Regions from separate parts of the Rhodococcus sp. UNC363MFTsu5.1 genome, predicted to be linked through region 1. Evidence: riboswitches for the same ligand, from Rfam matches in the RefSeq annotation. Region 1 holds a riboswitch; each other region holds the start of a gene.
What was found. A riboswitch is a leader RNA that binds a small molecule or an ion and turns the genes downstream of it on or off. The one in region 1 is predicted to bind cobalamin.
Positions count from the first base shown of each region.

Region 2: another riboswitch for cobalamin. It lies ahead of BR31_RS0125625 (ABC transporter substrate-binding protein); the one in region 1 lies ahead of metE (5-methyltetrahydropteroyltriglutamate--homocysteine S-methyltransferase).
Region 3: another riboswitch for cobalamin. It lies ahead of BR31_RS0108100 (CbtB domain-containing protein); the one in region 1 lies ahead of metE (5-methyltetrahydropteroyltriglutamate--homocysteine S-methyltransferase).

Region 1 covers NZ_JMLO01000001.1:143,176-147,901, forward strand. The annotation lists gene metE (5-methyltetrahydropteroyltriglutamate--homocysteine S-methyltransferase) at 1-2,111, opposite strand, end outside; cobalamin riboswitch at 2,259-2,469, opposite strand; gene BR31_RS0100725 (pyruvate carboxylase) at 2,770-4,726, shown strand, end outside.
Region 2 covers NZ_KK366015.1:83,556-88,281, forward strand. The annotation lists gene BR31_RS0125615 (S9 family peptidase) at 1-920, opposite strand, end outside; gene BR31_RS0125620 (phosphoribosylaminoimidazolesuccinocarboxamide synthase) at 958-1,851, opposite strand; cobalamin riboswitch at 1,919-2,104, shown strand; gene BR31_RS0125625 (ABC transporter substrate-binding protein) at 2,172-3,143, shown strand; gene BR31_RS0125630 (FecCD family ABC transporter permease) at 3,140-4,198, shown strand; gene BR31_RS0125635 (ABC transporter ATP-binding protein) at 4,195-4,726, shown strand, end outside.
Region 3 covers NZ_JMLO01000004.1:257,062-261,787, reverse strand. The annotation lists gene BR31_RS0108120 (MarR family winged helix-turn-helix transcriptional regulator) at 1-144, shown strand, start outside; gene mhuD (mycobilin-forming heme oxygenase MhuD) at 170-487, shown strand; gene BR31_RS27905 (alpha/beta hydrolase) at 536-1,618, shown strand; gene BR31_RS0108105 (glycosyltransferase) at 1,580-2,686, opposite strand; cobalamin riboswitch at 2,796-2,932, shown strand; gene BR31_RS0108100 (CbtB domain-containing protein) at 2,959-3,153, shown strand; gene BR31_RS0108095 (CbtA family protein) at 3,144-3,962, shown strand; gene BR31_RS0108090 (hypothetical protein) at 4,122-4,574, shown strand; gene BR31_RS0108085 (DsbA family oxidoreductase) at 4,571-4,726, opposite strand, start outside.

The DNA.
Region 1 (4,726 bases):
TCGTCGACCGAGGGCACCCTGGGGGAGTGGATGTCGTAGACGCCAGGGCCGACGCCGAGATCGAACCCGACGGCGTTGAGATCGTCGAGGACCTCCATGTGCGAGCGCGCCGCCTCGATGGAGGTGACGTCTGCGTCCAAGCCGGCGATCGCCCCGATCACCTCGCCGAACTCCGAGTAGCACAGGTGGGTGTGGACCGCGGTCGCATCGGCGACCCCGGAGGTGGCCAGCCGGAATGCGCCGACCGACCAGTCCAGGTAGGCGGGTTGATCCGCCGTCCGCAGCGGCAACAGCTCACGCAGTGCGGGTTCGTCCACCTGCACCACCTGCGCTCCCGCCGCCTCCAGGTCGACGGTCTCCTCGCGGATCGCGAGAGCCACCTGGTCGGCCGACTCGGACAGCGGCTGGTCGTCGCGGACGAACGACCACGCCAGGATGGTGACCGGTCCGGTGAGCATGCCCTTGACCGGCTTGGCCGTCAGTGACTGGGCATACGAGGTCCACTCGACCGTCATCGGGCGCGGCCTGCGGACGTCGCCGAACAGGATCGGCGGTCGTACGCAGCGGGTCCCGTAGGACTGCACCCAGCCGTTGGCAGTGGCGAAGAATCCGTCGAGCTGTTCGGCGAAGTACTGCACCATGTCGTTGCGTTCGGGCTCGCCGTGCACCAGCACGTCCAGACCCAGCCGTTCCTGGAGGGCGATGACATCGGCCACCTCGCCGCGCATCCGGCGCAGGTACTCGGCCTCGTCGATCTCGCCCTTCCGCAGCGCGGCCCTGGCCACCCGGATCGCGGTCGTCTGCGGGTAGGAGCCGATCGTGGTGGTGGGCAGCAGCGGCAGCGGCAGGACGGCCGCCTGCACCTCGCGACGCTCCGCGGCGGGACGCCGTCCGCCGTCGGACGCCTTCAGGGCGGCGAGCCGCTCGCGGATCGCCCGGTCGTGCAGCCGTGGATCGGCCGCCCGGGAGGCCAGGGCGGCCGCCGCCCGCGCCAGTTCCGCGGCGACGGCATCGCGACCGGACCGCAGGCCGGTCGCGAGGGTGGTCACCTCGCGCACCTTCTCGAATCCGAAGGCCAGCCAGGATCGCAGCGAGTCGTCGAGTCCGGTCTCGCCCTCGAGCGAGTACGGCACGTGCAGCAGGGAGCAGGAGGTGGAGACCGCGATCGAACGAGCATTCCCGCGCAGGGTTTCGAGGGTCGCCAGCGACTCGGTCAGGTCGTTGCGCCAGACGTTCCTGCCGTCCACGATCCCGGCGACGAGGTGCTTGCCCGCGAGTTCGGGGATCGCGGCCAGTGCCTCCGGATCGCCCGCGACGAGGTCGACCGCAAGTCCCTCGACGCCGGTCCACGCCAGCATGGGTAGCGCGGCGCCGAGGTCGCCGAAGTAGGAGGCGAGCAGTATCGCGGGCCGGTGCTCGATCGCGGACAGCGCCCGGTAGACCTCGCCAGCGGTCGCGATCTCGGACTCCGTGCGATCGGCGACCAGCGCCGGCTCGTCGATCTGGACCCATTCGACGCCTGCGTCCGCCAGCCGCCCGAGCAGCTCGGCGTACAGCGGGAGCAGTTCCCCGACCCGCGAGAGGAGCGACGACTCGGAGTCGATCGCCTTCGACAGGAGCAGGAAGGTGACCGGTCCGATCAGCACCGGTCGCGCCGCGATGCCGAGGGCCTGCGCCTCCTCCACCTCGGCGAGCACCTTCGACGGGTCGAGGGTGAACCGGGTCGAGGGGCTGATCTCCGGGACCAGGTAGTGGTAGTTGGTGTCGAACCACTTCGTCATCTCGAGCGGGGTGACGGTGGCGGTGCCGCGAGCGGCAGCGAAATAGCGATCGAGCGCTGTCGACTCGCCTGCGACCCGATCCGGCAGGGCGCCGAGCATCGCGGCGGTGTCGAGCATCTGGTCGTAGTACGAGAAGACATTGACGGGGACGGAATCGATCCCGGCGTCGCGCAGATCGGTCCAGCTCTGTCTGCGCAGCTCTCGCGCGACGGCGCCGAGCGCGGCAGCGTCGAGTGTGCCGGCCCAGAAGGCTTCGACGGCCTTCTTGAGTTCGCGGCGGGGACCGATGCGCGGGGAGCCCAGCACGGTTGCGGTGAAGATGGATGTCACGGTGTTCTCCAGTTGCTGACAGCGTGGGTGGCCACCACCGGCAGACGAGACCACGGACCGAGCCCTTGTGTCGCCCGCATGTGGGCAGCAGTGAGCACTGATCCGATCTACTCGCCCATTCCACGAGGCGGTGGACCGTCGGGCACGGCGTGCCCGACGCAGTCGGCAGGTCTTCGGACTCGCAGGCGCCCGGTGATCGACACCGGTCCTAGTGGCCGTCGCTTCCCAGACGTGAGTCCAGTGCATGGTGACGGCGGTCGTTCCTGCATACCGCTGCGGGACAGTCCCGGATTCTCACCGGGTTCCCTCTCACACCTCTCTCCTCATAGACAGGGAGACGTGCTTCGACGCCGGGCGGGGACTTCGGGGCTCCTCACGACCACACCGGGCGGACCGATTGCACCACCGAGTATAGGGGCGGACGGGACCGGCCGAGCGGCTCGCTGCGGGGGTATTCGCCCGCCGTTCGGCCCGTCTGCGAACCCTGCGAAAGGGGTCGCGAATCAGACGAATCCGCAGTTCACGGCGGGTACCGTGTCGCTGTGAGGTGGGTGCCGGTAGCGTACTGCATCGTTACAGCGGGTCGAGTATGCGGGAATTTCCCGGATGCTAGGACACCGTCCGGCGAGCGGTACGAGAGCAAGGGTAATTTTCAGCAATGTTCTCTAAAGTTTTGGTTGCCAATCGCGGGGAAATCGCGATCAGGGCGTTCCGTGCCTCCTACGAGCTGGGCGCGGGGACCGTAGCTGTCTTTCCGTACGAGGACCGCAACTCGGTCCACCGTCTGAAGGCCGACGAGAGTTACCAGATCGGGGAGGAGGGGCACCCGGTCCGGGCCTACCTGTCGATCGCGGAGATCGTCGCGGCGGCGAAGAAGGCAGGCGCCGACGCCATCTACCCCGGTTACGGTTTCCTCTCCGAGAACCCGGACCTGGCCGCGGCCTGCGCCGCCGAGGGCATCACCTTCGTCGGACCGTCCGCGGAGGTGCTCGAGCTCACCGGCAACAAGGCCCGCGCGATCGCCGCCGCGAAGGCGGCAGGCCTCCCCGTGCTCGCCTCGTCGGAGCCGTCCGCCGACGTGGACGAGCTGCTCGTGGCCGCCGAGTCCATGCAGTTCCCGCTGTTCGTCAAGGCGGTCGCCGGTGGCGGTGGTCGCGGCATGCGCCGGGTCGCCGAGCCAGCCCAGTTGCGTGAGGCGATCGAGGCCGCGGCCCGCGAGGCGGAGTCCGCGTTCGGTGACGCCACCGTGTTCCTGGAGCAGGCCGTCGTCGACCCGCGGCACATCGAGGTGCAGATCCTGGCCGACGGTCAGGGCAACGTGATCCACCTCTTCGAGCGCGACTGCAGCGTGCAGCGACGGCACCAGAAGGTGATCGAGCTGGCGCCCGCGCCGAACCTGCCGGAGGAGCTGCGCGCGCGGATCTGCGCGGACGCGGTCGCCTTCGCCAAGGAGATCAACTACAGCTGCGCGGGCACGGTGGAGTTCCTCCTCGACACCCGCGGCAACCACGTGTTCATCGAGATGAACCCGCGCATCCAGGTCGAGCACACCGTCACCGAGGAGGTGACGGACGTGGACCTGGTGCAGGCGCAGCTCCGAATCGCCTCCGGCGAGACCCTGGCCGACCTGTGTCTGGCCCAGGAGTCGATCAAGCTCCGCGGCGCGGCGCTGCAGCTCCGCATCACCACGGAGGACCCGGCCAACGGATTCCGTCCCGACACCGGCCGGATCACCGCCTACCGCACGCCCGGCGGTGCCGGGGTGCGCCTCGACGGCGGCGCGAACCTGGGCGCCGAGGTCGGCGCCTACTTCGACTCGATGCTCGTCAAGCTCACCTGTCGCGGCCGGGATCTGCCCGCGGCCGTGGCCAGGGCGCGCAGGGCGGTGACCGAGTTCCGGATCCGCGGCGTTGCCACGAACATCCCGTTCCTGCAGGCCGTCCTCGACGACCCCGACTTCCGCGCGGGCAACGTGACGACCTCGTTCATCGAGGAGCGCCCGGCGCTGCTGACCTCGAGGGCGTCAGCCGACCGCGGCACCAAGATCCTGACCTACCTCGCCGACGTGACCGTGAACAAGCCGCACGGCGAGCGCCCCACCACCGTCTACGCACGCGACAAGCTGCCCAAGATCGATCTGACCACGCCGCCGCCCGCCGGCTCGAAGCAGCGACTGGTCGAGCTCGGACCCGAGGGCTTCGCCGCCGCGCTGCGAGCGCAGGAAGCGCTCGGTGTCACCGACACCACCTTCCGCGACGCGCACCAGTCCCTGCTCGCGACCCGGGTGCGCACCGGCGGCCTGCTCGACGTCGCCGGTCACGTCGCCCGGATGACGCCCGAACTGCTGTCGGTGGAGGCATGGGGCGGCGCGACCTACGACGTCGCGCTCCGCTTCCTGCACGAGGACCCGTGGGAGCGGCTGGCCGCACTGCGCGAGGCGATGCCGAACATCTGCCTGCAGATGCTGCTGCGTGGCCGCAACACCGTCGGCTACACGCCCTACCCCGAGTCGGTCACTCGCGCGTTCGTGCGCGAGGCCACCTCGACGGGCGTCGACATCTTCCGGATCTTCGACGCGCTCAACAACGTCGACCAGATGCGGCCTGCCATCGACG
Region 2 (4,726 bases), on a different contig from region 1:
AACCGGTCCTCGCCCGCGACGACCGCGTGCTCGACGCTGTACTCGACGCCGTCGACGCGGGGCAGCACCACCCGGAACTCGCCCTCGGGGTCGTCCGACTCGAGGCAGCGGATCTCCGAGGTGATCTTGGAGCCGATCCAGATCATCAGGTACTTCTCGCTGCGGGTGGACCCGAAGCCGACCCAGAATCGCTCGTCGGGCTCGTGGAAGACCTTGACGTCCTCGGACTGCGCGGTGCCCAGCTTGTGCCGCCAGACGGTGTCGGGCCGCCAGGCCTCGTCCACCGTCATGTAGAAGACGTGCACGTTGTCCACGGACCAGGTGGCGCCTGGCGCGGTGCCGGGGATCTCGTCGGCGAGCAACTCTCCGGTGCGCAGGTCCTTGAACCGCAGGGTGTACCGCTCGTCGCCCGCGGTGTCCACGGAGTACGCCAGCAGATCGCCGTCGAGGGTGATCGAGAACGCACCGAGCGAGAAGAAGTCATGCCCCTCGGCGAGCAGGTTGCTGTCGAGCAGCACCTGCTCGCCCTCGATCTCGGTGTCGGTGGAGAGCACCGGCGGGGTCCAGTCGTCCGGGCCCGAGATCGGGCACCGGCACTGCACGCCGTACTGCTTGCCCTCGAAGCTGCGCGAGTAGTACCACCACTGGCCCATCCGGGACGGCACCGACAGATCGGTCTCCTGGGTGCGGGACTTGATCTCCTGGAAGATCTTTTCCCGCAACGGCGCGAGGTGCTCGGTCTGCTGCTCCGTGTAGGCGTTCTCCGCCTCGAGGTACGCGCGCACCTCGGGGTCGTCCTTCTCGCGCAGCCACTCGTAGTTGTCGACGAAGGTGTCGCCGTGGTGGGTGCGCTCGAGGGGGACCTTCTTGGCGACCGGGGCTGCGATGGGGCTGCTGACCGGGGTGACGGACGAAGTCATGCCGCCAGCCTAGGCGGTGCGTGCCGCGCCGTGACGGCTACACCGGGGTCTGGACCCAGTCGTCGAAGGACAGCCCGGAGATGCGCTCGTAGGCCTCGATGTACCGGGCCCGGGTCGCGTCGACGATCTCCTGGGGCAGCGGCGGCGGGGGCGTGTCGCTCGCCCGGTCCCAGCCGGACTCGGGGCCGGTGAGCCAATTGCGGACGAACTGCTTGTCGAAGCTCGGCTGCACCCGGCCCGGCTCGTAGCCGTCGGCGGGCCAGTACCGGGAGGAGTCGGGGGTGAGCACCTCGTCGGCGAGGACGAGGTTGCCGTCGGCGTCGAGGCCGAACTCGAACTTGGTGTCGGCCAGGATGATGCCCCGGTCCGCGGCGAAGCTGGCCGCCCGGAAGTAGATGTCGAGGGTGTCCTCGCGAAGCTTGACCGCCAGCTCCTGACCGATCTGGTCGACCACGGTCGCGAAGTCGACGTTCTCGTCGTGCTCGCCGAGCACCGCCTTGGTGGCCGGGGTGAAGATCGGCTCGGGCAGCTTGCTGGCCTCGACGAGACCCTCGGGCAGCTCGACGCCGCAGACGGCGCCGGTGCGCTGGTAGTCGGCGAGCCCGGACCCGGTGAGGTAGCCACGGGCCACACACTCGACCGGCACCATGTTCAGCTTGCGCACCACGAGGGCGCGACCGAGCACCTCGGCCGGGATCCGCTCGTCGTCGGGCGCACCGGCCAGGTGGTTGCTGCCGCCGAGTTCCTCGAAGAAGAACACGCTCATCGCGGTGAGCACGCGACCCTTGTCGGGGATCGGGGTGCTCAGCACGTGGTCGTAGGCGGAGATCCGGTCGCTCGCGACCAGCAGCAGGTGCTCGTCGTCGATCGTGTAGAGGTCGCGGACCTTGCCGCCGGCCAGGTGGGCGTAGTCGGAGAGTGAGGGGCGCACACGGGCACCCTATCGGGTCACCCCCCGGCCGATTCGGGGGCGACCGCCGACCACGGGCATTGGTCTATCCTTCAACCGTTGTCGCGGTGTTCGGGAAGTCCGGTGCAAAGCCGGCGCGGTACTCGCCACTGTGAGCAGGTACGTCGACTGCCAGGGGTTCGACCCCAGCCACTGGATGCGCATGCGTCCGGGAAGGCGTAGCCGGCGGCCATCCCTGCCGAGCCAGGAGACCGGCCGTGACACATACCTGCACGTTTTCCACGAGTCATGGAAGGCGGGTCGCTTTGCGCACCCCTGTTGATCTTCGAGTTCACGCGCGGGTGTCACCGCGCGTTCTCTCCACTGCCGCGGCCTCCGTCGCCGCCGCCATCGCCCTTACCGCCTGCACCACCGGTTCCGCGGAGTCGGGAACCGCGACCATCTCCCTCGAGAACTGCGGCCGCACCGTGACCCTCGACGGGCCTGCCGAACGCGGTGTCACCCTCAACCAGGGCGCCACCGAGACCGCGCTGTCGATCGGCGCGCAGGATCGGATGGTGGGAACGGCCTATCTCGACGACGCCATCGCACCGCAGTGGGCCTCCGCCTACGCGCAGGTCCCTGCTCTCGACGAGAAGGACTACCCCAGCCGCGAGGCCCTCCTCGAGGCCAAGCCCGACCTGGTGACGGCGGCGTACTCGAGCACGTTCGACGACAAGGGCGTCGGTTCGCACGAGTCGTTCGACGAGCTCGGTGTCGCCACCTACGTCTCCCCCTTCGGCTGCAAGGACAAGTCGACGCGACCCGCGGTCGCCTGGGATTCGATCGGCGCCGAGATCACCGACTACGGGATCATGTTCGGTCGCGAGGACGAGGCCGCGGCTGTGGTCGCGCAGATGCGCGAGACGCTGGCGGGCATCGAGTCCGCCGCGCCTGCGAAGGGCAAGAGCATCTTCTGGTACGACAGCAAGACCACGACGCCGTACGTCGGGGCCAACGCGGGCGGGCCGCAGCTGATCATCGACGCGGTCGGCGGCACCAACATCTTCGCCGGCACGGACGGGTCATGGGCGGACGGCAGCTGGGAGACGGTGCTGGCAGCGAACCCGGACGTCATCGTCCTCGCCGACGCCTCGTGGGACACGGCCGAGGAGAAGAAGGCCTACCTGCGCGGCGACCCGGCGCTCAAGGACCTGAAGGCGGTGCGCGAGGACGCGTTCGTCGTGGTCCCGTTCTCGACGACCACGCCGGGTCCGCGCACGATCGAGGGCGCGAGCCTTGTCGCCGGGCAGCTGGGCGGCGACGGGGCGTGACCGCGTCCACCCGGGCACCGATCCGGGCAGCCGCGACGGCAGGCCCCGCCTGGTCGGCGATCCTGATCGCGCTGCTCGCGGTGAGCTGCGCGGCCGGGGTCGCGATCGGCGCGGCCGACCTGTCGATCGGCACGGTCGTCGAGTCGATCGCCGGACGGCTCGGTATCGGACCCGGCACCGACCTGCTCACCACGCACATCGTCGTCGACCTGCGGATGCCGCGGGTGCTGGCGGCCGCCGCGATCGGCGCCGGTCTCGCCCTGTGCGGCGCCGTGCTGCAGTCGCTGACCGGTAACCCGCTGGCCGACCCCTACCTGCTCGGCATGTCGGGGGGCGCGTCGTTGGGCGCGGTCCTGGTGCTCACCACCGGTGCGAGTGCGGTGGGCGCCCTCGGGTTCGGTGCCGTCTCGTCGGCGGCGTTCCTCGGCGCGCTCGGGAGCCTGCTGCTGGTGTTCGTCATCGCGACGTCCCGGTCCGGGGCGCTGATGCCCGGCCGGCTCGTCCTCGCCGGGATAGCGGTTGGGCAGCTGGCCGCGGCGCTCACGTCGGCGCTGGTGCTGTTCGGCGACCGCGACGCCGCCCACCGGGTGCTGAGCTGGACCCTCGGCTCGGTGGCCGGGGTGCGCTGGTCGGGTCTGGTCGGCATCCTGATCGTCGTCGCGGTGACGATGACGATCGTGCTGGCCTACAGCCGGGTGCTGGACTCGTTCGCGTTCGGTGAGCGCGCCGCCGCGAGCCTCGGCACCAACGTCGAGCGCACCCGCTGGGTGCTGTACGCGGTGGCGTCGCTGTGCACGGCGGCATTGGTCGCGCAGGCGGGCATCATCGGGTTCGTCGGGCTCGTGGTGCCGCACGCGGCCCGCATGCTCGTCGGGCCGCTGCACGCGCGACTGCTCCCGGTGGTCGCCCTGATGGGTGCGCTGCTGCTGGTGTGGGCCGACATCGCCGCCCGCACCGTCATGCCGGGGCGCGAACTGCCGATCAGCATCGTCACCGCCATCGTCGGGGTCCCGGTGTTCGTGTGGCTGCTCCGACGACGGGGAGTTCGCGCATGACCCACCACTCTCCCGACATCCGGGTCGAGGACGTCTCCTGGTCGGCGGGGGGCAGACGGATCCTCGACCGGGTGTCGTGCACGGCCCCGGCCGGGCGGGTCACCGGGTTGATCGGACCCAACGGGTCGGGCAAGACCTCGCTGCTGTCGACCATCGCCCGGCTCGAGCGTCCCGACAGCGGACGGGTGCTGCTCGGCGACGGCGCGACGACCACGATGCAACGCCGCGAGTTCGCGCGCACCGTCGCACTGGTGGAACAGCATTCGGCCACCGAACTGGACCTGACGGTGGAACAGATCGTCGAACTCGGGGCCATCCCGCACCGCGGCGGCTGGGCCCGCCCCGCCGCGCTCGGCACGGGCGAGCTCGTCACCGACTGCCTCGCGACGGCGGGGATCACCCATCTGCGACACCGGTTGTGGCAGAGCCTGTCCGGCGGTGAGAAGCAGAAGACCCAGCTGGCCCGGGCATTCGCGCAGCGGCCCTGCGTGCTGCTGCTGGACGAGCCGACCAACCACCTCGACGTCT
Region 3 (4,726 bases), on a different contig from region 1:
GCGCGGTCGCTGTGCGAGTCGGATCGTCGCGGCGTGTTCGTCGACGTCACCGACGCGGGCCGTGCGGTCCACGCCGACGCCGGCAAGATCCAATTGGCCGTCCTGACCGAGCATCTCGCCGAGCCCGACACCACCGGCACCTGATCCCGAGCGGAGTACGCTCGCCCGCATGGCAGTCGTCAAGATCAATGCAATCGAGGTTCCCGAGGGCGCGGGCCCCGAGCTGGAGAAGCGCTTCGCGAACCGCGCGCACGCGGTCGAGAACTCCCCCGGCTTCCTCGGCTTCCAGTTGCTGCGCCCCGTCAAGGGCGACGAGCGCTACTTCGTCGTGACGCAGTGGGAATCCGAGGAGGCCTTCAAGGCCTGGTCCGACGGCCCGGCCAGGGCCGCCCACTCGGGTGAGCGCGCCAAGCCGGTGGCGACCGGTGCCTCGCTGCTCGAGTTCGAGGTCGTGCTCGACGTGGCCGCCGCGGCGAAGGACGCCTGAGCCCCGGACCGCGCATGCGTCCAGGGTCGAGCGGATAGGTTCGCACGTATGGCCCTGGCGATCGACGCCGCGAAGCGGCACGCGTTGCAGACCCTGCTGTCGATGCCGGCGGGCCTCCTCCACCGGCTGGCCGGGAAGCCGGTGGCGATCGACGGCAACGTCCTCGACGCCGAGATGCAGCTCATGCTCGCGTTGGGGCGGCTCGAGGGCGCGGCCGCCGAGGAGCGTCCGATACCCGGCGGCAGGCGCGCGCTGCTGTCGAGTTCCAGGGCCGTCGGCGGCAATCTGCCGATCGGTGCGGTCACCGACCGCGACATCGACGGCCCGGCGGGCCCGCTCCGGCTGCGGTTCTACACCCCGCGCGGCCTGACCATCACGTCGCCCGCGCTGGTCTACCTGCACGGTGGGGGCTGGGTCTACGGCGACCTCGACAGCCACGACGCGGTGTGCCGCTTCCTCGCCGAGCGCGCCGGGATCCGGGTCGTCGCCGTCGACTACCGGCTGGCCCCCGAGGCGCCCTTCCCCGCCGCCGTGCGCGACGTCGAGGCGGCGTACTCGTTCGTGACCGCCAACGCGACCGGCCTTGGCATCGACCAGGACCGGATCGCCGTCGGCGGCGACAGCGCGGGCGGAAACCTCGCCGCCGTCCTCGCCCAGCGGGCCACGCACGGGGAACTCGGGGCGCCGCCCGTGTTCCAGTTGCTGATCTATCCCGCGACGGATGTCGCGGTGAAGCGGCCCAGCCGGCGGACCTTCGCAACCGGATTCTTCCTGACCGAACGGTTCATGGACCTCTGCGAGGCCAGCTACGTCCCCGCCGGCGCGGACCGGACCGATCCGCTGCTGTCCCCGATCTACGGCGACCTCACCGGCCTTCCTCCCGCCTACGTCGTCACGGCGGGGTTCGATCCGCTGCGCGACGAGGGCGATGCCTACGCCGAGAAGTTGCGCGAGGCGGGGGTCGAGGTACAGCACGTGCGCGAGCCCGGGCTGATCCACTCCTTCGCGAACATGGTCGGGGTCGGCCGCTCGGGTCCCGAGGCGATGGGACGGGCCGCGGCCGCGTTGGGCCTTGCGCTGTCCGCCCCGCCGTCAGTGCCCCGCCAGGACCGACAGCATCCCGTCGACTGAGGCCGACCAGCTGAACTGTTCGGCCCGCAGCCGGGCCGATTCCCGGCGCGCGCCCGCGGGGAGGGCCAAGACCCCGGTGACGGCGTCCGCCAGCGCGACGCCCCGTCCGTGCGCCAGCGCCCCGCAGGCCGGGGTGATGATCTCCGCGAGGGCGGACGATCGCGCCGCGACCACCGGTGTCCCCGCGGCCAGCGACTCCAGGGCCGACAGGCAGAACGTCTCGTGCGGGCCGGGCGCAAGGGTGACGTCGGCGGAGGCGAACAGCGTCGCCAGCCGTCCGGAGTCGCCGATGAAGCCCGCGAAGTGCACCGGCAGCTTTCGCGCCCTGTGCCGCAAGGCTTCTCGCTTCGGCCCATCACCGGCGATCACCAGCCGGATGTCCTGGCCCTGCCCGACGAGGGACCGGACCGCCTCGATGCTGCGATCGACCTGCTTCTCCACCGACAGCCGACCGCAGTGCAGCAACAGCCGTTGCGAGGGCAGGGCGTAGCGTTCGCGCACGCCCTCGTCCCGTCGATCCGGATGGAACAGCGCCAGGTCGACGCCCAGTGGAACGCGGAACAGGTTTCCCGCGCCGATCCGGGTGAACTCCTCGGATGCGAACGCGGTCGTGCAGACCACCGCATCGAAGTTGCGCGCCATCCTGGCGTTGGCGACATCCGCCCACGAACGCGCCGCGCGCGGCGGCAGCACCTGCCCGAGCAGTCGGTCGAGTCGCTCATGGGACACCACCACGCTCCGCACGTCCCGCCGACGCGCCCACTGCCCGAAGCCGCGCAGCGTCAGCCGGTCCGACACCTCGAGCGCGGCCGGGCGCAGCCCCCGCACGACGTCGGCCACCCGGCGCGGGTTGACGGCGCGGTAGCCGCCGGTGCCAGGGATCGGCACCGCGGCCAGGGTGATCCGCAGGACCCCGCTCACCATCACCTCCTCGGCGTCGCGCCGGCCGGGAACGACCAGGATCACCTCGTGACCGCGTCCGCTGTAGCCGGCGCCCCAGTTGTGCAGCGCGGTGCGCAGCCCGCCCGATCGGGGACCGTAGAAGTTGGCCAGCTGCACAATTCGCACCGACCCATCGATCCCGGTCGGCATGGCGAACCCGCCAACTGTCACCGACCGCCCGGTGAAGTACGCGCGAACGTCTGGCCGGCCGGCCGGACGGCTGCGATTGACACCACAGTCGGGTCAATGCGAGAGTGCGCTGGTAATAGCGATGGTTGACGGGAATCCGGTGAGAGTCCGGAGCGGTCGCGCCACTGTGATCGAGGCACACCCTCGACAGCCAGATACCGGGGCCATCGCATGGGCTTTTTAAGGGACGCGGAATCCCAGGAGGAACCATGGCACTCGTACACAATCCCAGCACGGCGACCGATTCTGTCGGCATCGCGATGATCATCGCGGGCGTTGTCCTGCTCGCGATGCTGACCCTCTACCTGGTCGGCTTCGACCAGGGTGCGGTCTCGCGTACCGGTATGTACATGCACGAACTGATGCATGACGGTCGGCACCTGCTGGGCCTGCCGTGCCACTGACAGGAACCTTCACGAACCTCCTCATCCGCGGCCTGCTGGCCGGCCTCGTCGCCGGACTGCTCGCCGGTGCCGTCGCATTCGTGATCGGCGAGCCGCACATCAACGCGGCCATCGCGATCGAGGAGGCGGCCTCCGCCCCGGCGGAGGAGCACACCCACGACGCCGCCACGACGGACGAGCACCCGCACGACTCTGGCGGCGCGGCAGAGGAAGGCCACTCGCACGGCGACGATGCCCTCGTCAGCCGCGACGGGCAGCGGGCCGGACTGTTCCTCGCGACCAGCCTCGCGGGTCTGGCCCTCGGCGCGATCTTCGCAGCTGTCGCCCACTACGCACGCCGGGTGACGGCACTGTCGGGTCCGGTGCTGGCCCTTGCGCTGGCCGGTCTGGGTTGGCTGGCGATCGAGGCGGTGCCGTTCTTCAAGTACCCGGCGAACCCGCCCGCGGTCGGCGACCCGGACACCATCAACCAGCGCACCTGGCTGTGGCTGGCGTCGGTGGTGCTCGGCCTGTTCGCGGTGGCGGTCGCCGCATACGTCGCGCGCCTCGTCGCCTCGACCGGGTACCTGTCGGTGCAGGTCGCGGCGCCGCTGCTGGCATTCCTGGCGATCGTCGCGATCGGCTACGTCGTGCTGCCCGGTATCAACGAGGTCGGCGATGATTTCCCCGCGACGCTGCTGTGGGAGTTCCGCATCTCGTCGCTGGCGATCCAGGCGACGCTGTGGCTGGCGCTCGGCCTCGGGTTCGCGTTCCTCACCGAGCGCGCCGCGAAGGCGAGCTCCCGGTCGGAGGCGCTGACCACCCGCTGACGGTCACCACTCGAGCGAAGCGGTGGAGCCCGGTGCATTGCATCGGAATCCACCGCTTCTCTCGTTGTGCCGCAGCGCCGACCGATACCGTGGGGTGAGCGAGGATTCACGCCACAGGGTGATGCCCTGCGCCGCACCAGGGCGGCACGCTCGGAAACCATGACCACCACCGAGATCCGCACCCGCCCGCCACGTCAGGTGGAGCTCTCCTTCACCCTGCTCTGCGTCGCACTGCTCGCCGGCATCGTCGAGGCGATCCTCCAGGCCGCTCGCGCACTGGAAGAGGGCGCCGCAAGTCCGTCCGCGGTAGCGGCCCAGGGCGCGGTCCGGCTGGCGATCTACGGCGCCGTGTACGCGCTCGCCATTGCGATGCAGCGCGGCTCGAACCCCGCCCGGCTGACCCTGCTGATCGGCCTCGGGACGGTGGGGATCGGGTCGCTGGTCGTCGAACCGGCGGCCTGGCTGTTGTCGGCGAACGGATTCGACCTCGCGGACCTCACGGTCGCGTCGACCCTCATCGCCCTGGCGCGGACAGTCCACGTGATCGCGGTGGTCGCCGGGCTGGGCCTGCTGCTGGGCGCGGACGCCCGGCGGTACTTCGCGCGCGGCTAGACCGCGCAGGAGTCGTCGGCGCAGCTGCCTGCATCGTCGCCGAGCGTGACGATCGCCCCTGACTGCGCGTAGGCCTGCTCGAGCAGCTGGGTGAACACCTCGACGGGCTGCGCACCCGAGACGCCGATCGCCCGGTTGGCCGCGAAGAACGG